2 regions of the Nocardioides panzhihuensis genome follow, and region 2 is predicted to be linked to the other one. Evidence: riboswitches for the same ligand, from Rfam matches in the RefSeq annotation. Region 2 holds a riboswitch; the other holds the start of a gene.
What was found. A riboswitch is a leader RNA that binds a small molecule or an ion and turns the genes downstream of it on or off. The one in region 2 is predicted to bind glycine.
Positions count from the first base shown of each region.

Region 1: linked by a shared signal. The riboswitch ahead of gcvP (aminomethyl-transferring glycine dehydrogenase) and the one ahead of gcvT (glycine cleavage system aminomethyltransferase GcvT) in region 2 are both predicted to bind glycine.

Region 1 is NZ_JACBZR010000001.1:2,037,531-2,052,197, forward strand. It holds gene ftsR (transcriptional regulator FtsR) at 1-580, shown strand, start outside; gene BJ988_RS09610 (bifunctional nuclease family protein) at 612-1,079, shown strand; gene BJ988_RS09615 (MerR family transcriptional regulator) at 1,256-1,873, shown strand; glycine riboswitch at 1,956-2,046, shown strand; gene gcvP (aminomethyl-transferring glycine dehydrogenase) at 2,105-4,993, shown strand; gene BJ988_RS09625 (AAA family ATPase) at 5,099-8,020, opposite strand; gene BJ988_RS09630 (exonuclease SbcCD subunit D) at 8,020-9,219, opposite strand; gene pepN (aminopeptidase N) at 9,301-11,778, opposite strand; gene BJ988_RS09640 (OsmC family protein) at 11,816-12,250, shown strand; gene BJ988_RS09645 (S-adenosylmethionine:tRNA ribosyltransferase-isomerase) at 12,349-13,410, opposite strand; gene BJ988_RS09650 (SDR family oxidoreductase) at 13,407-14,105, opposite strand; gene soxR (redox-sensitive transcriptional activator SoxR) at 14,167-14,640, shown strand.
Region 2 is NZ_JACBZR010000001.1:3,247,832-3,262,498, reverse strand. It holds gene BJ988_RS15500 (copper resistance protein CopC) at 1-1,263, opposite strand, end outside; gene BJ988_RS15495 (YcnI family copper-binding membrane protein) at 1,260-1,967, opposite strand; gene BJ988_RS15490 (cell division protein FtsQ) at 2,030-2,551, opposite strand; gene BJ988_RS15485 (GntP family permease) at 2,673-4,082, opposite strand; gene BJ988_RS15480 (IlvD/Edd family dehydratase) at 4,105-5,847, opposite strand; gene BJ988_RS15475 (GntR family transcriptional regulator) at 5,988-6,683, shown strand; gene BJ988_RS15470 (3-oxoacid CoA-transferase subunit B) at 6,770-7,399, opposite strand; gene BJ988_RS15465 (CoA transferase subunit A) at 7,401-8,165, opposite strand; gene BJ988_RS15460 (IclR family transcriptional regulator) at 8,293-9,093, shown strand; gene BJ988_RS15455 (MsnO8 family LLM class oxidoreductase) at 9,050-10,054, opposite strand; gene BJ988_RS15450 (Crp/Fnr family transcriptional regulator) at 10,217-10,897, shown strand; gene BJ988_RS15445 (CobW family GTP-binding protein) at 10,905-11,951, opposite strand; glycine riboswitch at 12,079-12,173, shown strand; glycine riboswitch at 12,175-12,274, shown strand; gene gcvT (glycine cleavage system aminomethyltransferase GcvT) at 12,331-13,434, shown strand; gene gcvH (glycine cleavage system protein GcvH) at 13,431-13,814, shown strand; gene BJ988_RS15430 (L-serine ammonia-lyase) at 13,878-14,667, shown strand, end outside.

The sequences.
Region 1 (14,667 bases), 1.2 Mb from region 2:
CTACCGCAAGTTCTCCCGCCGAGACGTGGAGCGACTGCGCTACGTCCTGCGGATGCAGCGCGACCACTACCTGCCTCTCAAGGTCATCGGCGAGCACCTCGACGCGATCGACCGCGGCCTCGAGCCGCCCGAGATCGAGCCGACCGTGCCCACGGTGCCGACGGTCGCACTGACGCCCGGCGGTGCGCCGGGGGCCGAGTCGTTCCGGCGTACGGACAACATGAGGATCTCGCGACGCGAGCTGCTCAAGATCGCCGAGGTCGACGACGCGCTGCTGAGCGAGCTGGAGAAGATGGCGCTGGTGGTCCCGCTGCGCAGCGGTCACTACGACACCGACGCCCTCACGATCGCGCGTACGGCCAAGGAGCTCGCCGAGTTCGGCATCGAGCCCCGCCATCTGCGCGGTATGAAGGCCGCCGCCGACCGCGAGGTCGGTCTCATCGAGCAGATCGTCGCGCCGCTGCGGCGTCCCGGCAATGCCGGAGCGCAGGGCAGGGCCGAGGAGATCGGCAGCGAGATCGCCTCGCTGGCGGTGCGTCTGCACGCCACGTTGGTGAAGTCGGGGCTGCGCGAGCGCTGAGGCTGCTGAGGCGACCGGGTAGGGTGGATGCATGCGCGAGGTCGATGTGCTCGGAGTCCGAGTGGAGATGCCCTCCAACCAGCCGATCGTGCTGCTGCGCGAGGTGGCCGGTGAGCGATATCTGCCCATCTGGATAGGCGCGGTCGAGGCGACCGCGATCGCCTTCGCCCAACAGGGTGTGGTGCCGCCGAGGCCGCTGACCCACGACCTGCTCAAGGACGTCGTGGAGGCGACCGGCAACGAGCTGACCGAGGTTCAGATCACCTCGGTCACCGACCGTGTCTTCTACGCCAACCTGGTCTTCGCCTCGGGTGTCGAGGTGAGTGCGCGGCCCTCGGACTCGATCGCGCTGGCCCTGCGAACGGGCACCAAGATCGTGGTCTCCGAGGAAGTCCTCGACGAGGCGGGCCTCGCGGTTCCGGCCGAGCAGGAGGACGAGATCGAGAAGTTCCGCGAGTTCCTGGACGAGATCACGCCCGAGGACTTCGAGTCCCACTGACCCTAACCCTCAAGTTGAGCTTGAGAGTTAGCGGCGGCGACACGCCGGGGAGGGTTCTTTGACCAGGGCGCTTACGGCGCTTACCTTGTAATTGTCTCTGTTGTAACTCCAACGGTGTGGTCCCCCCGCCGCAGCCGTTCATTCCCCGAGTGGAGTTACGCACAACGGAGTAGACGATGGAGGACATCGTGTTCGACCACGAACAGAAGCCCGGCCACGGCGCCGACGACGCGCAACGCGCGGCGGAGCAGGCTGACGAGCAGGGCCTTCTCTTCACCGACGATGTCTCGACCCTGCCCAGCGACACCGGTTACCGCGGGCCCACGGCCTGCAACGCAGCGGGGATCAGCTACCGCCAGCTCGACTACTGGGCCCGCACCGGGCTCGTCGAGCCGAGCGTGCGCGGCGCGACCGGCTCGGGTACGCAGCGGCTCTACTCGTTCCGCGACATCTTGATCCTCAAGGTCATCAAGCGCCTGCTCGACGCCGGCATCTCCCTGCAGCAGATCCGTGCCGCTGTGCAGCACCTGCGCGAGCGCGGCACCGACGACCTGACCCGCGTCACCCTGATGAGCGACGGCGCCTCGGTCTACGAGTGCACCAGCAACGACGAGGTCATCGACCTGCTCCAGGGCGGACAGGGTGTCTTCGGTATCGCCATCGGTGGTGTCTGGCGCGAGGTCGAGGGGACTCTCGCCGAGCTCCCCAGCGAGCGTACGTCCGAGGACGGCGAGCAGGTCGCCTCGATGTCCGACGAGCTGGCCGCCAGGCGCGCCGCTCGCACCGCCGGGTGAGATAGGACTCAGTCGACACCAGACCCTGAGACCCCGCGAAGGCGGGGCCTCAGGGTCTCGTCCTTTATGCTGGACCTGCTGACCATCCCGCACGGGAGAGCCCCACGCGTTGGGGCGCCGAAGGGGCAATTCCTCCCCGGAAACTCTCAGGCACCCACGACTGTGCGGACCAGGCAACTCTGAAGCCGTGCTTGTGCGGTGACAGAGGGGAGGGCTTACGAGTTGTCTTAGATGCCCTCAGGAGCCACTGTGTCCGACACGCCCACCCTGTCCGAGCTCGATGCCGCCTCCCCGTTCGTGGAGCGCCACGTCGGGCTCTCCGCCGCCGACGAGGCGACCATGCTCTCGCGGCTCGGATATGACTCGGTCGCGGAGATGATGGACGACGCCGTCCCGGCCGGGATCCGTTCGGTCGAGTCGCTCGACCTTCCGGGCGCGCTGTCCGAGGCGCAGGTCGCCTCGCTGGCTCGGGAGATCGCCGCCTCCAACAAGCCCGGCGAGGCGATGATCGGGCTCGGCTACCACGCCACCGTGACGCCACCGGTGATCCGTCGCAACGTGCTCGAGGACCCGAGCTGGTACACCGCCTACACGCCTTACCAGCCAGAGATCTCCCAGGGCCGCCTCGAGGCTCTGATCAACTTCCAGACCATGGTCGGCGACCTGAGCGGCCTGCCGGTGGCCAACTCCTCGCTCCTGGACGAGGGCACCGCGGCCGCCGAGGCGCTCGCGCTGGTGCACCGGGCCAACCGGAAGGGTTCGGGGCCGTTCGTCATCGACGCCGACGCCCTGCCGCAGTCGATCGAGGTCGTCAAGGTGCGCGCCGAGGCGATGGGCCTCGAGGTCGTCGTGGCGGACCTCTCCGAGGGCCTGCCCGAGGGCGACCTGATCGGCGTGCTGGTGCAGTACCCGGGTGCCTCCGGTCGGGTGCCCGACCTGAAGCCGGTCATCGATGCCGCCCACGAGCGGGGCGCGCTCGCGGTGGTCGCGGCCGACCTGCTCGCGCTGACCGTCCTGGAGGCGCCTGGCACGCTCGGCGCCGACGTCGTCGTCGGCTCCACCCAGCGTTTCGGCATCCCGCTCTTCTACGGCGGCCCGCACGCCGGATACATGGCCGTCCACGAGGGGATCGAGCGGCACCTGCCCGGTCGCCTGGTCGGCGTCTCCGTCGACGCCGAGGGGCGACCTGCGTACCGTCTCGCCCTGCAGACCCGCGAGCAGCACATCCGCCGGGAGAAGGCCACCTCCAACATCTGCACCGCGCAGGTGCTGCTGGCCGTGGGCGCTTCGATGTACGCCGTCTACCACGGCCCTGCGGGGCTGCGGACGATCGCGACCCGCACCCACCGCTACGCCGCCGTGCTGGCCGCCGCGCTCCGGTCGGCCGGGCTCTCGCTGGTCTCGGAGACGTTCTTCGACACGCTGGGGGTCACCGTTCCCGGGCGGGCGGCCGATGTCGTCACCGCCGCGCGCCGGTTCGGCGTACACCTTCGTCTGGTGGACGCCGACACCGTCGGCATCTCCACCTCGGAGGCGACCACGCGCTCGACCCTGTCGGCCGTGCTGAACGCCTTCGGCGTCTCCGGCGCGGACCTGGAGGAGATCGACCGCACCTCGGCCAGCGCGCTGCCCGACGCTCTGCTGCGCACCACCGACTACCTCACCCACGAGGTCTTCAACACGCATCACAGCGAGACCCAGATGCTGCGCTACCTGCACAAGCTGGCGGGGCGCGACTACGCGCTCGACAAGGGCATGATCCCGCTCGGCTCGTGCACCATGAAGCTCAACGCGACCACCGAGATGGAGCCGATCTCGCTGCCCGGCTTCGCCGACCTGCACCCGTTCGTCCCCGCTGAGGACGCTGCCGGCTACGCGCGTCTCGTGGGGGAGCTGGAGGGGTGGCTGGCCGAGGTGACCGGCTACGACGAGGTCTCGATCCAGCCGAACGCCGGCTCGCAGGGTGAGTTCGCGGGCCTGATGGCGATCCGTGGCTACCTGGACGCGCAGGGGCAGGGGCACCGCAAGATCTGCCTGATGCCGTCCTCGGCGCATGGCACCAACGCCGCCTCGGCCGTGATGGCCGGGATGAAGGTCGAGGTCGTGAAATCGTCCGAGGACGGCACCGTCGACCTCGACGACCTGCGGGCCAAGCTCGACGCCCACGGCGAGAACGTCGCCGCGATCATGGTGACCTACCCCTCGACCCACGGGGTCTACGAGGAGGGCATCACCGAGGTCTGCGAGCTGGTGCACGCGGCCGGCGGCCAGGTCTACATCGACGGTGCCAACTTCAACGCGCTCTTGGGCTACGCCAAGCCCGGCGAGTTCGGCGGCGACGTCTCCCACCTCAACCTGCACAAGACCTTCTGCATCCCGCACGGCGGTGGCGGACCGGGTGTCGGCCCGGTCGCGGTCCGCTCTCACCTGGCCCCCTACCTGCCTTCGCACTCGCTGCACCCCGACGCCTCGAAGCGTTCGGGCATCGGCGCGATCTCGGCCGCTCCGTACGGCTCGGCGGGCATCCTGCCGATCTCCTGGGCCTACGTCCGCCTGATGGGTGCCGAGGGCCTGACCCGGGCGACCTCCGCGGCCGTGCTGTCGGCCAACTACGTGGCAGCGCGGCTCAACGAGCACTTCCCGGTTCTCTACCGCGGTGAGAGCGGCTTGGTCGCCCACGAGTGCATCCTCGACCTGCGGCCGATGACGAAGGAGACGGGCGTGACGGTCGACGACGTCGCCAAGCGGCTCATCGACTACGGCTTCCACGCTCCGACGATGTCCTTCCCGGTCGCCGGCACGCTCATGGTCGAGCCGACCGAGTCCGAGGACCTCGCCGAGCTGGACCGGTTCATCGAGGCGATGATCGCGATCAAGGGCGAGGTCGACCGGGTCGCCTCGGGCGAGTGGACCGCAGAGACCTCGGTCCTGCGCGGTGCTCCGCACACCTCCCGGGCGCTCGTCGGCGAGTGGGACCGCCCGTACTCCCGCGAGGAGGCCGTCTTCCCCCGTGGCATCGACCCGGACAAGTACTGGCCGCCCGTGGCTCGGATCGACAACACCTACGGCGACCGCAACCTGATCTGCTCCTGCCCGCCGGTGGAGTCCTTCGCCGAGTGACCTGTCGAGGCGTCACCCGCGTCGGCCGAGATGGCACGTGGGTGACGCCTCGAACGACGGGAGTGACGCTTCGACCGACCGGAGTGACGCCTCGGCTGGTTGGGCTCAGGTGCCGTGGATCTCGAGGGTGGAGCCTTCGCGACCCTTGGCGACCGCGAGCTGGGTGGGGATGCGCTCGCGCATCTCGGTGACGTGGCTGACCACGCCGATGATGCGCCCGCCCTCGCGGAGCGTGTCCAGGACGTCGAGTACGTCGTCGAGGGTGTCGGCGTCGAGGGAGCCGAAGCCCTCGTCGACGAAGAGGGTGTCGAGCATCTGGCCGCCGGCCTCGTTCATGATGACGTCGGCCAGTCCGAGCGCGAGCGCGAGGGAGACCACGAAGGTCTCGCCGCCCGAGAGGGTGGCGGGGTCTCTGGACTCGCCTGACCAGTCGTCGCGGACCATCAGCGCCAGGCCGCCGCGGCGGTCTCCGGCTCCCTTGGCCGCGGAGTGCTCCAGGGCGTAGCGCTGGTCGCTCATCTTCGCCAGTCGCTCGTTGGCGGCCGCGACGACCTGGGTGAGGCGGTATGCGACGACGTAGGCCGACAGGCTCATCTGCAGCTGGTTGTCGCTGCTCTTCCCCTCGGCGAAGGAGGCGAGCCGCGCCGCGATCTCGAGGTCGCCGCGCACCGGCGCCCAGGTGGAGAGCGCGTGGGTGAGGTCGCGTTGGAGGGAGTCGAGGCGTGCCGCCCGCGTGGCCGCGGTGTCTGCAGCCGAGCGGGCGGTGTCGGCTGCGTCTGCGGCCTTGCGGTGGGCGAGTGAGAGCGCTGGCAGGTCGGGCTCGTCGGTGGCCAGGATCTCGGCGGCGCCGGGGGAGTCCAGGGTCGCGCGGGCAGCAGCCAGACTGTCGGCGTACGTCTTGATCTGGCTGTTCAGGGCGGCGACCCGCTCCGCCGGGAGGACCGCGGCGAGCGCTCTCTGCGGCGAGTCGAAGCCGGCCCGGACCGCGGTGGCCGTGAGGGTGCGCTCGGCGGCGGCGAGCGCATCCGCGGCGCGGGTGGCAGCCTCGAGGCGCTCGAGGTCGGTGGCCGCGGCCCGGTGGTCACGTTCGAGAGCGGCGAGCACGGCGCCCAGATCGCGGTGGTCACCACGGACGTCGGCCAGCTGCTCCTCGAGCCGCGCGCGCTCCTCGGTGAGGTGACGCAGCGTGGTCTCGAGCTCGGCGGCACGGGTCTCCAGCTCGGCACGGAGCGTCACCGAGCGGGCCCGTCGCTCCTCGACGGAGGCGAGCTGGGCGCGCAGGCCCGGCTCGCTGGCGGCCCGCCGCTCCAGACCGGCCAGGCGCTCGGCCATGGTCGCGGCAGGCTCTTCGGTCTCCCCGGCGGCCTCCTGGGCGAGCTGGAGACGGGTGCTGAGGTCGCGCACGTGCTGGTCTCGAGCGTGCTCCTCGGCACTGGCGTTGTCATAGGCGGTCTGAGCGGTCTTCTCTGCTGCGGCATCGGGAGCGCCGTCCGCCGGGGAGGCCTTGTGGGGGTGCTCGTGAGACCCGCACACGGGGCAGTCCGCGCCGACCGCGAGGGCGCCGGCGAGCTCGGCGGCGATGCCGTCCAGCCGGGCCTGGCGTACGTCGAGATAGTGGGTGCGCGCCTCCATGGCGGCCGTCCGGGCCGCCTCGTGCCTGGCGCGGGCCTCGACGAGCTCTCCGCTCAGCCGGCTGACCTCGGTCACCGCCGCGAACTGGGCACGCAGCACCGGGATCGCGGCGGCCGCCTCGGTGGCCGCTGTCAGGCCCGCGGCGAGCGTCTCGATCTGCTGGGGCAGCTCCTCGGCGAGTTGAGCCTGCTCGCGCGTCTGGGTGAGGAGACGGTCGCGCTGGGTGCGGGTGGCGGCGAGCTCACGGGTGACCTCGTCGAGCCGATGCTGCACGGGCTCGAGGGCGCGGGCCTGCGCGAGACGCGCGGAGACGCGTTCGACGGCTGCCTTGGCATCGGTCAGGGTCAGATCGCTCGGAGCCAGGGCGGTCGCCTGCGCGTGCTCGCGCCGTGCCTGGTCGGCGAGCTCGCTGACCCCGGTGACGGCTTCGGCGCGCTGGGCGGCCTCGACGCGGCGTACGCGTTCCTGCTGCTCCTCTGACGCTGCGACGAGGCGGCTCTCGGCGGCAGCGGCCGCACGGAGGCCGCGCTGCTTCTCCGCCATCGCACGGGCGGCGTCGAGAGCGTCGAGGGTCTCCGCCTCCGCGGCGAGGGCCTCCATCGCGGCGCCGGAGGTGACCGCCTGCGCCTCGGTGGCCTCCTCGGCGAGACCACGCGCCCAGGCCGCGATGGCGCCGTCGCCGGCGGGGAGGCCGAGATCGTGGACGTCCCAGTCGTCGGGGAGGGTGACGGCGGCGGTCTCGCTGATCCGGCTGACCACCTCGGCGACGCCGGCGTTGAGCTCCTCGGAGCGGCGCCGGAGCTCGACGCGGCGCTCCCGGAGCCAGCGCTCGACATCCGCGAAACGCTCGGTGCGGAAGAGCCGCTCGAGCAGTCGCTTGCGCTCCTCGGCGCTGGAGCGGAGGAAGGCCTGGAAGCGGCCCTGGGGGAGCATGGCGACCTGCACGAACTGGGTCAGCGTCATACCGAGGAGATCCGAGACCAGGTGACCGGCCTCGTCGAGACGGGTGGTGAGGGTGCGCCACTCCTCGCCGACCTGCTCCATGAGCACCACCGATGCCTGCTGGGTGGTGGTGCCGGCACCGCGCCGCTTGGGACGCTCCCACGACGGCGAGCGGGTGATCCGGAAGCGGCGCTGCGCGAGGGTCGCCTCCAGGACGACCCGCGTTGCGACCTCGGCCGGGGCGCGGTCGCTGCGCAGGCGTTTCGCGACGGAACGGTCACCGGGGACGTCGCCGTAGAGCGCGAAGCAGACCGCGTCCAGGACGCTCGTCTTCCCGGCGCCGGTAGCTCCGGAGAGCAGGAAGAGCCCCGCCTCGGAGAGCTGGTCGAAGTCCACCTCGACGATGCCCGTGAAGGGCCCGAACGCGGCGACCTCCAGGTGGTGGAGGCGCATCAGAAGAGCACCTCGAGCCACTCCTCTTCCTCGGCGTCGCCGGCGCGCGAGTCGAGCGTGTCCACCTCGGGGTCCTCGCAGCAGGCGTCGACCGCCGTCTGGAGCAGCGCGAGCTCGGCCTTGGCGGCGGGCTCGCCGCGGAGCTCGGCGACGAACTCGGTGACCAGGTCGATGTCGCGCCGGGGCTGGGACGGGTCCGGTCGCGACAGCGCGCCGAGCACCGGCGCGGTGGACTCGAACCCGAGCACGAGGGTGTGCGGGAAACGCCGCCGCAGACGCTCCATGGCCTGGGCCGGGCGGATCCGGTCGGTCAGGGTGATCTGCAGCCACGACTGCTCGTTGACCTCGTGGCGGGGGTCGCCCAGCAGCTCCTCGAGCGTGCCCCGCAGCCTGGCCAGCGTCCGCGGGACCGGCGCCTCCACGAACTCGCTGGCGACGAAGCCGGACTCGTCGAGGTCGATGAGCCACGACCCCTTGAGCTGGTTGGCCTCGGAGAAGGAGTAGGCGAGCGGGGAACCGCTGTAGCGCACGGTCTCGGTGATCGTGTGGCGGCCGTGGAGGTGACCGAGAGCGGCGTAGGAGATGTCCTCGAAGAGGCTGGCCGGCACCATCGACACACCACCGACGGAGATGTCGCGCTCGGAGTCGGACGGCTCCGCCCCGGTGACGAAGGCGTGGGCCATCACCACGCTGCGGCCGCCTCTGCCTTCGAGGTCGGCGCGGACCCGGCGCATGGCCTCTCCGAGCGCTGCCTGGTGGGAGCGGGACTCCAGTCGCCACGACGCCTTGGCTGCGTCTGGGTCGAGGTAGGGGAGACCGTAGAAGGCGACCTCGCCGTTCTCGTCGGGAAGCATCACCGGGCGGCCGACTCCGGCCAGGTCGGTGCGGATGAAGATGCCGGCGGCGTCGATGAGCTCGGAGCCGAAGCCGAGTCGCTGGGCCGAGTCGTGGTTGCCGCTGGTGATGACGACCTTCGCACGCGAGGCCGCAAGCCGCGAGAGCGCCTCGGAGGCGAGCCGCACCGCGTCGACCTGCGGAAGCGCACGGTCGTAGATGTCGCCGGAGACGCACACCACGTCGACGTTCCCCTGCTCCACGACGGAGAGGAGATGGTCGACGTACGCCGCCTGGTGCCCGAGCATGCCCTCCCGGTGGAAGGACCGGCCCAGGTGCCAGTCGGAGGTGTGCAGGATCCGCATGTAACGAAAACTATCGGTGACCACGGACATTCGAGCCTGCGACCCGCGACGAGGTCGCGGGTCGCGGTGCTCGTGCCCGTCTCAGGTGCGCGGATAGGTGATCTTGATCGCCAGGTGGCGCTGCAGGTTGTCGGCAGCATCGGAGACCCGGCGGCGTACGCCCGGGTCGAGACGGTGTCCTGAGCTTGTCGAAGGGTCCTGCTTGACGACCGCCCGAGCGGCGACGATCGTCTCCTCGGTCACCGAGCCGCTCGGGAAGAACGCCTCGGCGGCCTCGGCGAGGCTCCACCCGGACCGCTTCTCGGCGGTGGCCGGAAGCTCGTCGAAATAGCGCTCGACATAGCTCTCGGTGAGCTCGGCCGGACCGCTCCAGAACGCTCGCCCGGCGGCCAGGATGTCGTAGTTGGGCAGGTCGGTCTCGCCGGTGAACACCGACCAGCCGTACGCCTTCGCCTCCGCGTCGGGAATGCTGACCAGGGCGCCCGTGTGGTGGATGCGGGCGTCGTTGGCGGGCTCCGCGTCGTACGCGGCCTGCAGCTCCTCGCGGGTCGCCGAGCCGATCTCGGCGAGCTTGGCGAGGATGCGCCAGCGCAGGTCGAGGTCGGTCTCGATGCCGGCCGGGGGAGTCGCCAGCCACTCCCGCAGCAGCGACTCGGAGCGAGCCGAGCGGATCGCCGCGCGGTAGGCGGACAGCTGCAGCTCGGAGCCGGGAGCGACCTCGGCGAGCTTGCGCAGCGCAGCATCGTGGAGCCGCTCACGGGCACCCTCGGGCGCCAGCGGGACCACAGAGCCGAACAGCCACGGCATCGTACGCCTCGGGGTGTCCTCGAGGTCCTCGATCGGCAGGGACGCCTCGGCGACGTCGATGACGTCGGCCGGGTCGACCGCGGCGTTGAACCAGGCGCTGCGCAGGTTGTTCCACACGCCTGCGCGCAGGCCGTCGTCGGTGATCGAGGCGATCGAGCCCTTCAGCGCCTGCACGGTCTCCCAGTCGGGGATCGCCGCGGCCCAGGTGTCGTCGTACGGGTCGAGCACGACGGCGTTGGCGGCGACCTTCAGCGGCGTCTGGTCGCCGTTCACCGTGATGTCCTCGGTGGTCCAGCTGGTGCCGTTGAGGATGGCCGCGCGGAACGTGTGGGAGCGGTCGGCCGGGTGCAGTGAGGGCGCGGTGCGGTTGACGACCATCTTGGCCGGGTCCCAGGAGAGCGTGTCCGGCCCGGCGGTGAGCAGCCACTGGGCGGTGAAGGTGTCGAGATCGAACTCGACACCTGCCTCGGCGGCGGCCGAGGCCCAGGAGCCGAACAGGTCGTGCATCGTCGCGTTGCCGAACCGGTGCTTGGTGAAGTGGTCGATAGCGCCCGCGAAGAAGACGTCGTCGCCCAGGGAGGCGGCCAGCTGTCGCAGGATCGCGGAGCCCTTGGAGTAGGAGATCCCGTCGAAGTTCTGCAGCGCCGAGACCGCGTCCTCGGCGCCGTTGCCGGCCACCGAGTGCGTCGAGCCGCGCTGGTCGGCGGTCAGCCCCCACTGGCGGCGGGCGTAGGACATGTCGGCCCAGGCGTCGGCGTACTCGGTCACCTCGGCGGTCACCCGGTTGCCCATGTATTCGGCGAAGGACTCGTTGAGCCACAGGTCGTCCCACCACTGCGGGGTGACCAGGTCGCCGAACCACTGGTGGGCCATCTCGTGGGCGACGGTGGTGGCACGCTGGATGCGCATGCCGCGGGTCACCCGCGAGGTGAAGATGAGCGGGTCCCGGAAGGTGACGCAGCCCGGGTTCTCCATCGCGCCGGCGTTGAACTCCGGCACGAACGCTTGATGGTAGTTGCCGAACGGGTAGCGGATGCCGAAGAGCCGGTGGAACTCGTCGAAGCACTGCTTGGTGAGCGTGAAGAGCTCCTCGGCGTCCTTGTCGAGGTCGGCCGCGATGCTCTGCCGCGAGCTCAGCGACAGCGGGATCCCATCGTGCTCGTCGTGGATCACGTGCCAGGGACCGGCGACGAGCGTGACGAAGTACGTCGAGAGCGGCTGGCTGCGCTCGAGCTCCCACACGCCGGGCTCGGTCTGGGTGCCCGGAGCGTTGCCGATCACCGTCCAGTCCTGCGGCGCGGTCACGTGGAATGTGTAGGGCGCCTTCAGGTCGGGCTGGTCGAAGCAGGCGAAGATCGTCGGGGCGGCGTCCATGAAGCACATGCCGTAGACGTAGGCCCGGCCGTCGGCGGGGTCGACGCTGCGGTGCAACCCTTCGCCGTCGTTGCGGAACGGCATCGTGGCCTCGACTACGAGCTCGTTGGCGCCTTCCTGCGTCGTGATCGGGAGGCGTCCCTTGGCGAGCGTGACCGGGTCGACGGGGCTGCCGTTGAGGCTGATCCGCTCGACCGAGACCGGCTTCAGGTCGACGAACGTCGGCCCGCCTCTCGAGGTGAACCGGATCGTCGTCACCGAACGGTAGGTCTTCTCGCTGGCAGCCAGGTCGAGACGTACGTCGTAGTCGTCGATCGTCAGCAGGCTGGCTCGGTCGGCGGCCTCGTCACGGCGCAAGGGCAGGCTCTGGGTGGTCACGTCGCACAGGCTAACCGGCGGATGGCACTCTTTGCCCATGACTGACTCTGCTGCAGACCTGCGCTCGGTATCTCTGGAGAAGATCGGCGAGCACCGCTTCCGCGCGACCAACTCCCGCGGAGGCACGTTGGTGCTCGGCCACGGGGAGGACCCCGACTTCACGCCGGTCGAGATGCTCCTCGCGGCCCTCGCCGGCTGCAGCGCGCTGGACGTCGACTTCATCACCGGCAAGCGGTCGCCGATGGAGGCCTTCGAGGCCCTCGCCGCGGCCACCAAGATCCGCGACGAGAAGGGAAACCGCCTGGTCGACATCTCGGTCACCTTCGACATCACCTTCCCCGAGGGCGAGGCCGGCGATGCCGCCCGCAAGGTCCTCCCGGACGCGATCAAGAAGTCCGAGACCCGGCTGTGCACCGTCGGCCGCACCGTCTCCGTCGGCACCCCCGTGACTTACGCCGAGGGCGACCTCTAACCCGTCGAGACGTCACCCCCGTCGGCCGAGACGTCACTTCGGTCGGCCGAGATGGCACGTACGTGACGCCTCGCCCGACGTACGTGACGTCTCGGCGCTCAGGGGAGCAGGAGGGCGGAGTCGCCGAACTCGTGCCACAGGTAGTCCCCGGCGACAGCGGCGTCGTAGGCAGCCTGGGCTAGCTCAGGGCCGGCGACGGCCTCGACGAGCAGCAGGTGGCTGGCCTGTGGGTCGTGCCAGCCGGTGATCAGCCCGTTGACGACGTACGGCGGGTTGGCGGGGGTGATGACCCGGTCGGTCCAGCCGCTCGCCGCCTTGACCGCTCCGGTCGCCGGGACGACCGCCGACTCCAGGGCCCGGGTGACGGTGGTGCCGGCCGCGACGATGCGGCCGCCGGCGTACCTGGTCTGCTCGACCAGCCGGGCCGTGGTCTCGGAGACCTCGAACCACTCCGCGCCGGGGGCCTCGCCCGCCTCCTGGGAAGAGACGCCGGTGTGCAGGGTGACCGGTGCGACCTGGATGCCGTGCGTGACGAGCTCGGTGACCAGCGGATGGGTGAACGGGCGGGCGGCCGAGGGCATCTCGGCGCTCCCGGGGCGGTGCCCGAAGACCGTCTGGTAGGCGTCGAGCGGGTAGCGCCGGTCGAGATAGCCGTACGCAATCGGGCGGCCCGCCCGCTCGAGCTCGGCGGTCACGTCGCCGGTGACGTCGGCGCGCCACAGCCGGTTGCCCAGCCCGGTGGGGGAGGAGGCGCGGCCGCCGGGGTAGGGCTCGGCCAGCGTGACCCGGAGGCCGGCGGTCACGACGACATCACCCTCGGCCGCGTCGAGCACGGCCCGCGAGGCGTCCGGCGCGGAGCGGATCTCCACGACCCAGCCGGTGTCGAGGCGCTGGGCGAGGTGGAGGACGACCCGGCCGCGCCCGATGAGGTCGGCGTCGAGCTGACGCGCCTCGGTCACCGAGTCGTTGACCACGACCAGGTCACCGGGGGAGAGGTGGCCGGCCAGGTCGTGGAACCGGGAGTGTCGTACGCCGCCCGGTGACGCCACGAGCAGGCGCACGCCGTCGCGTTCGAGGCCGCGCCATTCCGCTGGTGCGGGAGCGGTGGTGCCGTCGGGGAAGGGGAACGTGGTGGTCGGTCGTTCGGCGAGCATCGTCATCGGACTACTCCTACGGGTGCGAGATCGGTGGCGCGGTAGCGCCCTGTGGGCTCGTCGCCGGAGAGCAACGCGAGCAGGTGCGGAACGACCGATTCCGGGAGGGGACGGTCGGAGATGTCCTCACCGGGGAAGGCGGCCTGGTGCATGGCTGTGCGCATGTCACCGGGGTCGACGGTGTACGCGCGGATCCCGTTCTCCTCGCCGAGGGTCAGGATCAGGTGATCGAGCGCGGCCTTGCTCGCGGCATACGTTCCCCAGGTCGGGTAGTGCTCGACCGCCGCGTCGCTCGAGATTCCCACGAGCGTGCCGCCCGAGGCGATCAGGTAGGGGAGGAGCCGCTGGGTGAGCGAGAGCGGCGCGAGCAGGTTCGTCTCGAGCACGCGCGAGAGGTCGCCCTCGGAGACCTCGGCGAGCGGGAGCATCGGACCGAGGTCGCTGGCGTTGTGCACGAGCAGGTCGAGACGCCCGTGCCGCGCCACGGCGGCGGCGATGGCGTCCTGGTGATCCTGGTCTCGGACGTCGCCGGCCAGGGTCGTCACCCGCGGCCGGTCGGGCAGCGCGGCGTGGAGGCGGTCGGCGTCGCGGGCGTCGGTGACGACGTTCCACGACCGGTCGAGGAGTGTCTCGGCGAGGGCGAGCCCCAGCCCTGCGGAGCCGCCGGTGATGACTGCTACTTCGTTGTGTGATCTGTTCATGCTCGCTAGCATTCAACCTAAAGTGAACTTGAGATCAAGGGCTGCGACAGAAAAGAGTGACATGAACACCCACGACCTGCTCACGATGGGCGAGGTGACCCGGCGAAGCGGCTACGCGGCCTCCGCGGTGCGCTACTACGAGAGCCAGGGCCTGATCCGGGCGGAGCGATCGTCCGGGGGACAGCGCACGTTCGAGCGCAGCGTGCTGCGCCGGCTCGCGTTCATCAGGGCGGCCGCCAACGTCGGCCTGTCGCTGGAGGAGATCAGGACCGAGCTCGACTGTCTGCCGGGGGACCGAACCCCCACCAAGGCCGACTGGGCCCGGATGTCGAAGCACTGGCGGCGCCGCCTCGAGGAGCAGATCCACGCTCTCGAGCGCCTCCGCGACAACCTCGACTCCTGCATCGGCTGCGGCTGCCTCTCCCTGCAGCGCTGCCGCATCTCCAACCCCGACGATGCCGCAGCTGCCCAGAGCGCCGGTGCCGCGTACCTCCCCAAGGTCCTGCGCCGCGACCCACCCCGCCGCCGCCCCTGACCTGCCGAGGCGTCACCCCGGTCGTTC
Region 2 (14,667 bases):
CATCGAGCCGGCCTCGACGGTGTCGTCGTGACCGACCGCCTGACGGACGCGGGGGAGGACCAGCAGTCGGTTGCCGGCCGCCATCACCGCGACCGCGACGACCAGGGCGACCTTGGTCATCAGCAGGGTGCCGTACGTGCTGTTGAGCAGGTTGTCCCACGAGCCGAGGATCCGCCAGCCCATGAGCACGCCGGAGGCCGCGAGAACTGCCAGCGAGACGGCGGCGAGGGTGGAGAAGCGGGTCACGATCTCGGCCGCGACCGTGCCGCGCCTGGTGATCAGCGGCAGGGTCAGCGCGAGACCGACCAGGCCGCCGAGCCACAGCGCGCCGGCGATGAGGTGGACGATGTCGGTCGCGGTGACCAGCCAGGCGGGTACGACCGCGCGGGAGTGGCCCACCAATGCCGGTGACATGATCGCGAACAGCCCGGCGGCCGCGGCCAGGCGGGGTCTCGGGCGCAGGACGAGCGTGGCCGCGATGCCGAGGATCCCGACCAGGGCGCTGAGCCACTCCTTCCCGACCGACGCCGGTGACCAGGCGTCGAAGGTGAGCATGGCGCCCGGTCCGCTCTCGCTCTGCAGCGCTCCGCTGGCCGGCGCCAGGAACACCAGCGCGAGGACCGCGACCATGCCGGCGACGATCTGCAGACGCTGGACCCGGGCGGTGGCGCGGTCGGGGACGCGGTGGTCACCGACGATCACCGCGCGGAACCAGACCAGGCCGACGACCAGCAGCAGCGCGGCGTACTGGATGAACTGGAGGAACCCGTGGATCGCCGCCGTCGCCTTGGATGGCTCCGTGGACGGGGGTGGGGCGACGCTGAGGCTCGGCGCTCCGACCGCGAAGGTCAGCGAGCCCGAGATCGGGTGACCGTCGGCCGAGACCGCACGCCAGGCGACGACGTAGGTGCCGTCGCCGAGGCTGCTCGGGTTCGCGAGCGCGACCTCCATCGAGGTGCCGCTCGCGGTCGCCTCGGAGGTCACCTCCTCTCCCTTCGCGTCGTAGACGGTCACGCCCGCCGGCGGCAGGGTCACCGCCTCGTCGAAGGTGAAGGTGATCGTCTCCGGAGCCACCTCCAGCACCGCACCCTCCTCGGGGTCGGTGCCGATCAGCGTCGCGTGCGCCTGGGCGGGGGAGATGCTGAGCAGGACGGCGTACGCCGCGGCGGCAAGCGCCACCAGCAGCCGCCCCAGGGCGCGCCGGCCACGATCTCGACGATCGAGCCTGTCGAGACCGGGCCGGCGCGTCAGGGGAGCACTCACGCCTTACGACGCCCCAGCGCGAGGGCGGTGACGCCGGCGATCAGTCCGAGGATGCCAGCGCCGGCACCGATGCCGGCCCACAGGTTGCTGTCGCCGCCCTCTTCGACGTCCGCAGCGACCGGCTCGGCCTTCTCGGCAGCCTCGTCGGAGCTGTGGCCGTGGCCGTCGTCGGTCGCCTCGGTGACATCGAAGGCCGGTGCCGGGTTCTCGGGCTCCTCGGTGGCGCCCTCGGGGGTCTCCTCGATCCAGGCGGTCTCACCCTTCTCGCAGGTCTGGATGACCGGGAAGGCGAGCGTGCCCTCCTCCTCGGGAAGCTGGAGGGAGACCTCGAAGGCGTCACGCTGACCGTCGGGCAGCGGGGTCTTCGCGGTGTAGACGATGGTCGCGTCGCGCTCGGTCAGCTCGTTGCCGTGGGCGTCCTTGATCGGCTCGGCGAGCTTCTCCTTGGTGACCTTGACATCGTAGAACGGCTGACGCGTCGGGGTGACCGTGTTGATCCCCTCCGGCACCTGGATGGTGATCTGCTTGGTCGGGGAGCCTTCGCAGCCGTGGCCGTTGCTGAAGGTCAGCACGGTGTAGGCGCCGGCCGCCGTCTCGGTCGGGGTGACCGTGACGTGCGCCGAGGCCGGAGCGGCGACGAGGAAGGTGACAGCCGCGGCAGCGGCGGCGGGCGCGCCGAGGCGCGCGAGGGTACGTCGAGACATGGGTGATGCTTTCTGTGGAGTGTTCTGCGTCGGGCGTGTGCCCAGTGGGCGGGGTCGGGTCCTCAGGCGAGGACCGGTGGCCCCCGGCCGGCAGCGACGTACGTCCACAGTCCGGTGCGCGGCAGGACCGGCTGCGCCTGGACCGGCAGGCGGAACGGAACCAGAACCTGAGGCGTCGTCAGTGCGTGCGAGATGACTCGCCAGGCCCGGCGGTGCAGCAGCCACACGACCACGGTGAGCGCCGCGGCCGCAGTGTGCGCGAGCAGCATCGAGGCCTCGCCCGCGGCGCCGTTGTGCGCGTGCGCGGCAGGCGCGGCGTACGCCTCGAAGGCCTCGTGCATCCCCAGCTGCGCCGCTCCGGCCAGCACCGCTCCCAGAGCGATCCCGACCCTGCGCTGCAGCACCACGACTCCGACACCGAAGGCGGCGAACCCGGTCGCGGCCAGCCACAACGCGTCCGGCAGCTCTCCGCCGCCGGCCAGGTGGGCCAGGCTGGACCCGGTGGTGATCTCGACTGCGGCGAGCAGCGCCAGCCACACGCTCCCGCGTGTCGGCCGCACCACCCTCAGATCCACGCCGGACATTCTCGCAGACGAACCGAGGCGTCAACCACGTCGGCCGAGAAGTCACGTACGTCGGCCGAGACGTCACGCGAGTGACGTCTCGGCCGACGGGAGTGACGTCTCGACCCGACTGCTCCTGGGGTCAGGAGATGAAGATGCTCAGGATGAGGACCACGGCGAAGCCGGTGAGGCCGACCAGGGACTTCATCACCGTCCATGACTTAAGGGTGTCGGCGACGCTCATCCCGAAGTAGCGGTTGGCCATCCAGAAGCCGGAGTCGTTGACATGCGAGAAGCCGGCGCCGCCGCAGGCGATCGCGATGCAGGTGAGGGCGACACCGGCGTCGCTCGTGCCGAGCGACTCGGCGAGAGGAGCGCTGAAGGTCGCACCCGTGACCATCGCGACCAGGCCGGAGCCTTGGGAGATACGCATGACGGCGGAGACGAGGAAGCCGAAGACGACGAGGGGTACGTTCGCGTCGCGCATGGCCGAGGACAGGGTGTCGCCGAGCCCGGACGACACCAGGACGTCGCCGAAGACACCGCCGGCGCCGGTGACCAGGATGATCATGCCGGCCGGGCCGAGTGCGTCGCTGGCGAGCCGCTGGAGGTCGGCAGCCCCGGCGCCGAGCCTGACGCCGAAAGCCCACAGGCTGAACAGGCACGTGATGAGCAGCGCGATGACGGGGTGGCCGATGAAGGTCAGCAGAGCGACTGCCGTCGAGTCGCCGCCGATCGTGCGACCGACGGTGCCGATCAGGATCAGGACCAGCGGCATGAGCAGCGTCGCGACGACCGAGGCGAAGGACGGCAACGACTTGGGGTTGGCCGTGCCTGCCACGTCGGGCGCCTGCTCCGACGCATCGACGGACGACCCGGAGGTGGCGCTTCCGCCGCCGATGCCGGCGGTGGCCATGGCGGGCGGTACGACCATGATCTTCTTCGCGATGTAGCGACCGAAGAGCGGCCCGGCGACGGACACGGCGGGGATGCCGCAGACGACGCCGAAGAGGATGACGAGCCCGATGTCGGCATTCATGATGCCGGCGGTCGCGAGTGGGCCCGGGGCGGGCGGCATGAAGGTGTAGGCACAGCTGAGGCCGGCGCACAGTGGGATGCCGTAGTGCAGAAGGGACTTGCCGGTGCGCTGGGCGACTCCGTAGAGCATCGGGACCAGGACGACGATGGCGACATCGATGTAGACCGAGGTGGCGACGAGGAATCCGGCGAGGCCGAGACCCCAGGAGACCATGCGGTCGGAGAAGTTGTCGACCAGCGTCAGGGCGATGCGTTCAGCGGCTCCGGCTCGTTGCAGCACGGTGCCGAGGATCGCGCCGAGCGCGATGACGAGCGCGAGCTGACCCAACGAGTCGCCCATGGCCGTGACGACGAGCTCCATCAGCTCGTTCGGGTTCGTGCCGACGGCGAGACCGAACAGCAAGGTGGTGATCAGCAGGGCCAGGAACTCCTGGACTCTGAATCTGATGATCAGGACGAGCAGGGTGCCGATCGCCAGCAGCGCGGCGGTGACGACCCAGGTTTCGTGGTTCATGGGGGAGATCTCCTTCCGCGGGTCAGTGCGCGCTGTGGGTGGGCCGGGGGACAGGAACGGTCGGGTCTGGGTCCTGGAGGAAGCGGAAGTCGCAGCCCTCCTCGGCCTGGGTCACCTCGTCGGCGTAGAGCTTTGCGTACCCGCGTCGGGGCTTCGGGCGCTCGACGACCTGCTCGGCTCGGGTCGCGAGCACCTCCTCGGGGACCTCCAGGCGCAGCGTACGGTCCTTGACGGAGAGCGTGATCATGTCGCCCGTGCGGACCAGGGCGATCGGTCCGCCGACCGCCGCTTCGGGGGAGGCGTGCAGGACGATCGTGCCGGCCGCGGTGCCCGACATCCGGCCGTCGGAGATGCGGACGATGTCCTTGACGCCGGCGCGGGCCAGCTTGCGAGGGATCGGGATGTAGCCGGCCTCGGGCATGCCGGGGTAGCCGACCGGACCGATGTTGCGCAGCACCAGGATGTCGTCCGCGTCGACGTCGAGGTCGTCGCTGTCGATGCGGGCCGCAAGGTCCTCGGCATCCTCGAAGACGACCGCCCGACCGCGGTGCTCGAGCAGAGCGGGCGTCGCGGCGGACTGCTTGATGATCGATCCGCCGGGCGCCAGGTTGCCGCGCAGGACGGCGATGCTCCCGCCGCTGTGGATCGGGTTGTCCCGTCCGCGGATCACGTCCTGGGGGAAGGGCGCCGGCGCGTCGTCGAGCTCCTCGCCGAGAGTGCGGCCCGTGACGGTCAGCGCGTCGAGCTGCAGCTGGTCTCGGATCTCGAGCATGAGGCGCTGGACGCCACCGGCGCGGTGGAAGTCCTCCATGTAGTGATCACCCGACGGCTTGAGGTCGAGGAGCACCGGCGTCTCTCGCCCCATGCGGTCGAAGGCGTCGAGGTCGAGGGGATAGCCGCAGCGACCGGCGATCGCGGCCAGATGCACCAGGGCGTTGGTGGATCCGCCCATGGCGAGCAGGACCCGGAAGGCGTTGTCGAAGGCCGCGGGGGTCAGGATCTGGTCGATGGTCAGCCGCTCGGTGGCGATACCGACCGCACGACGACCGGTCTCCTCCGCGACCCGCATCCGGTCGGCCGTCACTGCAGGCGGAGTGGCGCTTCCCGGGAGCGCGATCCCCATCGCCTCCGAGACCGCGGCCATGGTGCTGGCGGTGCCGGCGACCGAGCACGTGCCGACCGAGCCGACGAGCCTGCCGTTGACCTCTGCGATCTCCTCGTCGTCGATCTCCTCGGCCCGGTACTTGCCCCAGAAGAACCGGCAGTCGGTGCACGCGCCGACCGTGCGGCCACGGTGGCTCCCGGTCAGCATCGAGCCGGTCACGAGCTGGATGGCGGGCTTCCCGGCAGAGGCGGCGCCCATCAGCTGGGCGGGCACGGTCTTGTCGCAGCCCCCGATGAGGACGACGGCGTCGACCGGCAGGGCTCGCAGCATCTCCTCGGTGTCCATCGACATGAGGTTGCGCAAGAACATGCTCGTGGGGTGGGCGAAGCTCTCGTGCACCGAGATCGTCGGGAAGCTCACCGGGAAGCCACCGGACAGCATCACGCCCCGCTTGATGGCGTCGATCAGCTGGGGAACGTTGCCATGACAGGGGTTGAAGCCGCTCTCGGTGTCGACGATGCCGATCACCGGCCGATCGAGAGCGTCGTCGCTGTAGCCGGCGCCCTTGATGAACGCCTTGCGGAGGAACAGCGCGAACTCGGTGTCGCCATAGCTGGTCAGGTTGGACCGCATCCCGGTGGGCATGCTCTCGTCGAACATTATCGTCCTTATTATTGATAATCTGGTTGAGACTGGCATCACACCACATCTCGCTGGCTCTCGCAACGGCCGGTCCGCCCGCGAGCGAGTGTGACGCCGTGAAAGCATTGGCATGGTCGGAGCGGAAGGAGGAGGCACTGATGACTACCCGGGCGAGCGATGCGCTCTCTGACTCGGCTCAGACGACCCGCCAGCGGGCGTCGGCGCAGGTCGAGGCGATCGCCGGCGAGCTCGAGGAGGACATCGCGATGGGCCTGCTGCACCCGCGCGAGCGCCTCGTCGAGGACGCGCTGATGGAGCGCTTCGACGCCAAACGCCATGTCGTACGCAGCGCGCTCTCCACGCTCGAGACGCGAGGTGCCGTGGAACGGCGTGCCCATGTGGGCGCGCTCGTCCGCTCCTTCTCAGCCCAAGAGGTGCGCGACCTCTACGACGTTCGCGAGCTGGTCGAGACAGCCTGCGCCCGCGCCATCACGACGCCGGTTCCTGGCGATCAGATCCGTCCCGTGGAGGACGCGATGCACGAGCACGAGCAGGCGGTGGATCGCGGCGATCGCCGCTCCGCGCTGCGCGCCAACATCCGATTCCATGAGCTTCTCTTCGGGTTGGCCCCGAACCAGTTCCTGGTCGAGTCCGTGCGCCGTCACGCACGGATGGCCTCGCCGATCCGGTCGCTCACGGTGGTCAACGACAGGCTCCTGGAGCGGTCCCGCGATGAGCACCGGGCGATGGTGGTGGCGCTCCGTGAGGGTCGGACCGATGAGCTGGTGCGGGTCTGCGCCGCCCATCTCGAGCCGTCCCGCGACGCCTACCTCAACCTGCTCGGCGAACTCTGAACGTACGCAGATATCGAGGCGTCACGTACGTCGGCCGAGACGTCACACCCGTGACATCTCGGCCGACGCAGCTGACGTCTCGGCGGTCAGCGGAGGATCGGAGGCTCGGTCTTCTCTGCCACCTCGTCGTACGTGACGCCGGGGGCGAGCTCGACCAGGCGGACGCCGTCGGGGGTGATGTCGAGGACGCACAGGTCGGTGATGATGCGCTGCACGACGCCGAGCCCGGTGTAGGGGAGCGAGCACTCCTCGACGATCTTGTAGGAGCCGTCGCGGGCGACGTGCTCCATCAGCACGACGACCTTCTTCGCGCCGTGGACGAGGTCCATCGCGCCGCCCATGCCCTTGACCATCTTGCCGGGGATCATCCAGTTGGCCAGATCGCCTGACGAAGAGACCTGCATGGCGCCGAGGATCGCGGCGTCGATCTTGCCGGAGCGGATCATTCCGAAGCTCATGGCGGAGTCGAAGAAGCTCGCCCCCTTGCGTACGGTCACCGTCTCCTTGCCCGCGTTGATCAGGTCCGGGTCGACGGCGTCCTCGGTCGGGTAGGCGCCGGTGCCGAGGATGCCGTTCTCGCTCTGCAGCACCAGCTCGACGTCGTCGGGGACGTAGTTGGGCACCAGGGTCGGCAGCCCGATGCCGAGGTTGACGTAGTCGCCGTCGGAGAGCTCCGCGGCGGCACGGGCGGCCATCTCTTCACGTGTCCATGACATGTCAGCGGACCGTCCTCTTCTCGATGCGCTTGTCGGCGGCCTGCTCGGGGGTCAGGGGCACGACGCGGTGGACATAGACGCCGGGGAGGTGGACGTCGTTGGGTGGGATCTCGCCGGGCTCGACGAGCTCCTCGACCTCGGCGATCGTGATCTGCCCGGCCATCGCGGCGAGCGGGTTGAAGTTGCGGGCGGAGTCCTTGAAGAGGAGGTTGCCGTGGCGGTCGCCCTTCCAGGCGCGGATGATGCCGAAGTCGGCGACGATGGCCTCCTCGAGGACGAACTCTCGCTCGCCCTCAGGCGTCTCGAAGGTCATCACCGGCTTCTCGGGGGAGGTCTTGATGACGTTGCCCGCGTCGTCGTACTTCCACGGCAGCCCGCCCTGCGCCACCTGTGTGCCGACACCGGTGCGGGTGTAGAACGCGGCGATGCCGGAGCCGCCCGCGCGCATCCGCTCGGCCAGCGTGCCCTGCGGGGTCAGCTCGACCTCGAGGTCGCCGGAGAGGTACTGCCGCGCGAACTCCTTGTTCTCGCCGACGTACGACGCGACCACGCGGCGCAGGCGTCCGGCGCCGAGCAGCAGGCCCAGGCCCCAGTCGTCGACGCCGGCGTTGTTGGAGACCACCTCGAGGTCGGACACGCCGGCCTCGAGGAGAGCATTGATGAGCACCGAGGGGATGCCGCACAGCCCGAAGCCGCCGACCGTGAGGGTCGCTCCGCTCGGGATGTCCGCGACCGCCTCGGCGGCTGAGGAGATGACCTTGTCCATGCTGATCAGTCAAGGCGGGGCAAGCCGATCGGTCAATAGACGAGCGCGAGTTCCCGCTCGGTCTTTCGATGAGCGGCCCCGCTGACGCTATGGCGTTCACTGAATGGACGCGCCTATCGTACGTTCCATGCAACCCGGTCAGGACGCGCCTCAGCCCAGCGTGATCCGCCGCAGCGCGCACCTGCTGCGGCTGCTCGCCGCGCGCGAACCCGAGGGCGCGACGACCACCCAGCTCGCGACGGCCGCCGCGATCCCGCGTCCGACCGCTCACCGGCTGCTCAGCGCGCTCCAGGACGAGGGCCTGGTCGAGCGAGACAACGCAACCGGCGCCTGGCACCTGGGCCCGGAGTGCTTCCTGCTCGGCGCCGCCGCGACCACCCGCCACGACATCACCCCGGCGGCCCGGGCGGCGGTCCTGCGCATCGCCCGGGAGACGGGGGAGAGCGCGTTCTTCTCGATCAGGCGCGGCGACGAGACGGTCTGCGTACTGCGCGAGGACGGCAGCTTCCCGATCCGCTCGCACGTGCTCCACGAGGGGATCCGGTTTCCGCTCGGCGTCGCCTCGGCGGGCCTGACGATCCTCGCCTTCCTGCCGGAGCCGCGGCGCGAGGCCTACCTCGCCCGGACCGACCTCGTCGGGGCCTACGGCGAGCAGCACTCGGCGTCCGCTCTCCGGAAGCGGGTCGCCGCGACCCGTGAGCGCGGCTTCGCCGTCAACCCGGGCCTGCTCGTGGTCGGCAGCTGGGGTCTGGGTGCCGCAGTCTTCGACGCCCACGGGCAGCCGTACGGAGCGTTGAGCATCACCGGCATCGAGGCCCGTCTCGCGCCACCGCGTCAGGCCGAGCTGGGTCGCCTCCTCCTGGAGGCCGCCCACACCCTGTCCACTAGCTCCGCGACTGGCTCGACACCTGGGCGCGCCCGGTCATGATCTCGGCGAGCGCGGCGTCGGAGGCGAGCTGGGCGTCGCGGTCATAGGTGGAGGTGAAGGCGAGGAGCTCGTCGGCTCCGGTGGCCTCGGCCAGCCGGTCGAGGCGGCTGCGTACGGTGGCGGGAGAGCCCGCGGTCGTGCGCGCGAGATGCGCCTCGACCCGCTCGCGCACCTGGTTCGTCCAGGTCTGGTCGCGGATCGCCGCGACCGGCTCGAGCGCTCCGAACTCGCCGGTCTGCCGCGATCTGGCCATCGCCCACGCCTCCGGCAGCGCGAGCTCGGCGGCCTCGGCGTCGGTGTCGGCGACCAGCACGTCGGCGGAGACCGTCACCGACGGCGCTGACGCCTGTGAGGAGGGCCGGAAGTCGTTCCGGTACGCCCCGAGCAGCTCGCCCAGCCGTGGGCTGTCCAGCACCGGACCGCCGACTACGACCGGCAGCCCGAGCTGAGCGGCGAGGGCGAGACCGCGTCCGGTCGCGAGCACGAAGATCGGGATCTGACGGGACGCGGCCGGCCGGGCGGTGACCGGCGCGGTGCGGTCGAGATAGCCCCGGAGCTCCTCGATGTCCTCGGCGAACGTGTCCGGGTCGTCGAGATCCTGGCGCAGCGCGCGGCGTACGGGTGCGGTGAAGCCCAGGGTGCGCCCGACTCCCAGGTCGATCCGGCCGGGGTAGAGCGCGTCGAGCATCAGGAACTGCTCGGCCACGACCAGCGGCTGGTGGTGCGGCAGCATCACCCCGCCAGAACCGAGCCGGATCGTGGAGGTGTGCGCACCGAGGGCGCCGAGCAGGACCGGCGGCGATCCCGACGCGATCCCCGGCACCGCATGGTGCTCGGCGACCCAGAACCGCTGGTAGCCGAGCCGTTCGGCCGCCACCGCCCGCTCGATCGTGTGGGTCAGCGCAGCGCCCTCGTCGTACCCCACCCGGGTGCGAGACCTGTCCAGCATGGAGAGCTTCACAACAACACCAACCCCGTCTTCGTCTCGAGGCTTCCCATCATCTCCGGTGTGGCGAAGAACGCACTCGACAGGCGTGCGACGAGGGACACACATCCGCTGTCGGCAGCCCTGGTCTCGGTACCCTGATGGCTTGAACCAAACGACGACAGGAGCGGCTTAGTAATGGATCGAGACGTGCTTCGGCACGCGCCGCTTTTCGGCGAGCTGGACGACGAGTCGATGACGGCGATGCTCGCGATGATGGGGGAGGTCCGCCTCAGGCGTGGCCAGGTGTTGTTCCACGAGGGCGATTCCGCGGACCGGCTCTACGCCGTCGTGTCCGGAAAGGTGAAGCTGAGCCGTGCCTCGGCCAGCGGGCAGGACAGCGTGCTGGCGATCCTCGGGCCGGGGCAGGTCTTCGGTGAGCTGTCGCTCTTCGATCCCGGCCTGCGTTCCTCGACGGTCACGGCCGTCACCGATCAGGTGGAGCTCGCCTCGCTGTCGCACGACGACCTGCTGAGGCTGCTCGACGGGCGGCCGAGCGTGACGCGCGGGCTGCTCGCGCTGCTGTCGGGTCGCCTGCGCCGGGCCAACGACGTGATCGGTGACCTGGTCTTCGCCGACGCGCCCCGCCGGGTGGCGAAGGCACTGCTGGATCTCGCCGAGCGGTTCGGTGAGACCACCGACGAGGGTGTGCACGTCCGTCACGACCTCACCCAGGAGGAGCTCGCCCAGCTGGTGGGCGCGGCCCGCGAGACGGTCAACAAGGCGCTCGCTGACTTCGCGGCCAAGGGCTGGGTCAGGCTGGAGTCGCGCTCGGTGGTCATCACCGACATGGAGCGGATCGTGCGCCGAGCGGGCTGAGCCCGCGTCAGAGACTGACGCGCACCAGTTGGCGGAGCCGACGAAGGCCGTCGGTGCTCGGTCGCTCGGCCGGGGCGAGGGCGGCGGTGAGCCTCTGCCAAACCTCATCGGGGTCGAGCTCGAGGCCGATGGCCACGAGCTCGCTCCTCGTCTCTGTGGTCGCGCGGCCGGGCCTCTCCGCGGCCACATGCGCGCTGCGCCCGACCAGGTTCACCTGGTAGCTGCGCGGCCCCTGCCCGGTCGCGACCGCGACGGTCCCCTTCACCCGGTACGCCGCCGACGGCGGGTCCTCGAGCAGGTCGAGCAGCCGAGCCGGCTCGATGGTGCCGGGGGTGGTGACGGTGACGGACCGGGCGTGCTGATGGGCCGCGTGGTCGGCGGCCGCCTCGCGCAGCAGCGCGGCGATGGGCAGCTCGTCGGGCGGGTCCTCGGGCACGGCGGCGTCGTAGACGAGCCGAGGGTCGATGCGGCCACCCACTGCGTACGCGATCTGGACGTCGGGGTTGTGCTCCAGCACGCGCCGCTCGATCCGCGCCAGGACCTCGTCCCGGTCGGCGGCCGGCACCAGATCGGTCTTGTTGATGACGACCAGCGTGGCCGCGGCGAACCGGACCGGTGCCGGACCCCGGCCGTCGTCGAGGGTGTCGAAGTACGCCGATGCGTCGACGACCTCGATGAGCCCACCGCGGCGTACCCGCTCGACACCGCTGAAGCGGACGAGGCGCGCCAGCGTGCCGGGCTCGGCGAGCCCGCTGGCCTCCACGATGACGGCGTCGAGCGCGAGCCGCGGGTGGGTGAGCTTCTCGAGGGCGTCATCGAGGCCGCCGGCGTCGGACAGGCAGCACAGGCAGCCCCCGGCGATCGAAGCCGGCTCGTCGACCTGACCCGTGACGAGCCCGGCGTCGACGTTGATGTCGCCGAAGTCGTTGACGACCACGCCCACCCGCGCGCCCGGCTGGCGCAGCAGATGGTTGAGCAACGTCGTCTTGCCCGACCCCAGATGGCCGGTGAGGATGACCACGGGAACTCGGGTGCTGGCGCTGGTGGGTGGCATCGAGCCATCGTAGAACCCGTTGAGAACAGTTCTCGTTAACGGGGTCGAGGCTCACTCGATGTCGCCGGATCTTGACGGCCGAGGTGGCCAGACCTAGGTTGTGCCGCACAACTTCACATCCGCCGTTCGAACTGCAGCGGGAGAGTCCTCACCGTCCCGGGTGAGGCGCCGAAGGAGCAAACCTCCCCAGAATCTCTCAGGCCCCATGACCGCTGTGGTGAGGCGAACTCTGGAAAGACAGGATCCGCTGGATCCTGCACCCACGGTGCAAATCGTCCCTGCGGGCGGTGAAGCTCTCAGGTAGCGATGACAGAGCGGGGAGGTCACCCGTCCACGGGTGCCGCATCAGCGGCAGCCATCATCAGGGAGCCTCCCGCACATGACCTCACCTGTCCCTACCCCTCTGCATGCGATCCACCAGTCGCTCGGTGCCTCGTTCACTGACTTCGCCGGCTGGAGCATGCCGGTCCGCTACGGCTCGGAGACCGCCGAGCACCACGCGGTACGCACCACCGCAGGGCTCTTCGACCTGAGCCACATGGGCGAGATCGAGGTGACCGGACCGGAGGCGGGACGGGCCCTCGACCACGCCCTGGTCGGCCGACCGTCGGCGATCGGCGTCGGCCGCGCCCGCTACTCCATGATCTGCGCCGAGGACGGCGGCATCATCGACGACCTGGTCGTCTACCGGCTCGAGGACGAGCGCTACCTGGTCGTCGCCAACGCCAGCAACGTCCACGTGGTCGCTCCGGCTCTGGTCGAACGGGCCAAGGGGTACGACGCCGTGGTCCGCGACGCCTCCGCGGAGTGGGCGCTGATCGCGGTCCAGGGACCTGCCTCGGCTCAGATCGTCGCGGCTGTGACCGACCTGGACGTACCGACCCTTCGCTACTACGCCATCGACGCCGGCAAGGTCGCCGGGATCGACGTGCTGCTCGCGCGCACCGGCTACACCGGCGAGGACGGCTTCGAGGTCTACTGCGCGCCCTCGTCGGCCGCCGCCGTCTGGGAGGCGATCACCGAGGCCGGTACGCCGCACGGGCTGATCCCCGCCGGGCTCGCCTGCCGCGACACCCTCCGGCTCGAGGCCGGAATGCCGCTCTACGGTCACGAGCTGAGCCGCGAGACGACCCCCTTCGAGGCCGGCCTCGGCCGGGTGGTCTCCTTCGACAAGCCCGACGGCTTCGTCGGCGACGCCGCCCTCGCCGCGCGCCGCGAGGAGGGCCCGCGCAGCACGCTCGTCGGCCTCGTGGCCACCGGGCGCCGATCCCCGCGGGCCGGTTACGCCGTCATCGACCCGGCCACCGGCGACGAGATCGGCATCGTGACCAGCGGCTCCCCGTCGCCCACGCTGGGCCGCCCCATCGCGATGGCCTACGTCAAGCCAGACCTGGCCGTCTCCGGCACCAAGATCCAGGTCGTCGTACGCGGCAGCCACGAGGACGCCGAGATCGTCGACCTTCCCTTCTACTCCAAGAAATGAGCACCGCCATGAGCAACCCGTCCCACCTGTCCTACACCGCCGAGCACGAATGGATCGAGACCCGCGACGAGGTCGCGCGCGTCGGGGTCACCGCCTTCGCCACCGAGGCGCTGGGCGACATCGTCTTCGTCGAGCTGCCCGAGGTGGGCAGCGAGATCACCGGGGGAGAGAGCTGCGGTGAGCTGGAGTCGACGAAGTCGGTCAGCGACCTCTTCGCGCCCGCCGACGGCGAGGTGCTCGCGATCAACTCGGCGGTCGTCGATGACCCTGCGCTGATCAACAGCGACCCGTTCGGCGCCGGCTGGCTCTTCGAGATGCGCATCTCGAACGCTCCCGATCTGCTCGACGCCGCGGCCTACGACGCTTTGATCGAGGAGTGAACCGCCGTGACCGCTGACCTCGGCGGTGTCGCGACGGTGGCAGAGCCATCGGGGCCGGCCGTGATGGCCCTGAGCGCCTTCGACCTGTACTCGATCGGGATCGGCCCGTCCTCCTCGCACACCGTCGGACCGATGCGTGCCGCGAAGATCTTCGTCGACGGCCTCGTCGAGGACGGTCAGCTGGACGCGGTGACGCGGGTGAAGGCCGAACTGTTCGGGTCGCTCGGCGCGACCGGTCACGGGCACGGCTCGGCCGGGGCGGTGCTGCTCGGTCTCGAGGGCGAGGAGCCGGCGACCGTCGACACGCGGTCGTCCTCGGCGCGGGTGGCGGCCATCCGTGAGCGCGGGGAGCTGTCGCTGGGCGGCCACCGCCCGATCCGCTTCGCCGATGACACCGACCTGGTGATGCACCGGCGCAAGAGCCTGCCCGGCCACCCCAACGGCATGGTGTTCACTGCCTACGACGCCTCGGGCCAGGTACGCCGCGAGCGGACCTACTACTCCGTCGGCGGTGGCTTCGTGGTCGACGAGCACGCCTCGGGTGTCGCGCGGGTCGTCCCCGACAGCTCGCGCGTCCGGTTTCCGTTCACCACCGGTGCCGAGCTGCTCAGCACCTGCGAGCGCGAGGGGTTCCGGGTCTCCGACCTCATGCTCGCGAACGAGCTCACCTGGCGTACGCAGGCCGAGGTCCGCGCCGGTCTCCTGGAGATCTGGCGGGTGATGGTCGACTGCGTGCAGGCCGGCTGCGACCGTGATCCGGTCACCGACGGCGTACTTCCTGGTGGTCTGCGGGTCCCGCGCCGGGCGCCGCTGCTCCACCGCGACCTGGCGTCCGGGGCTGGCGCCCAGGACC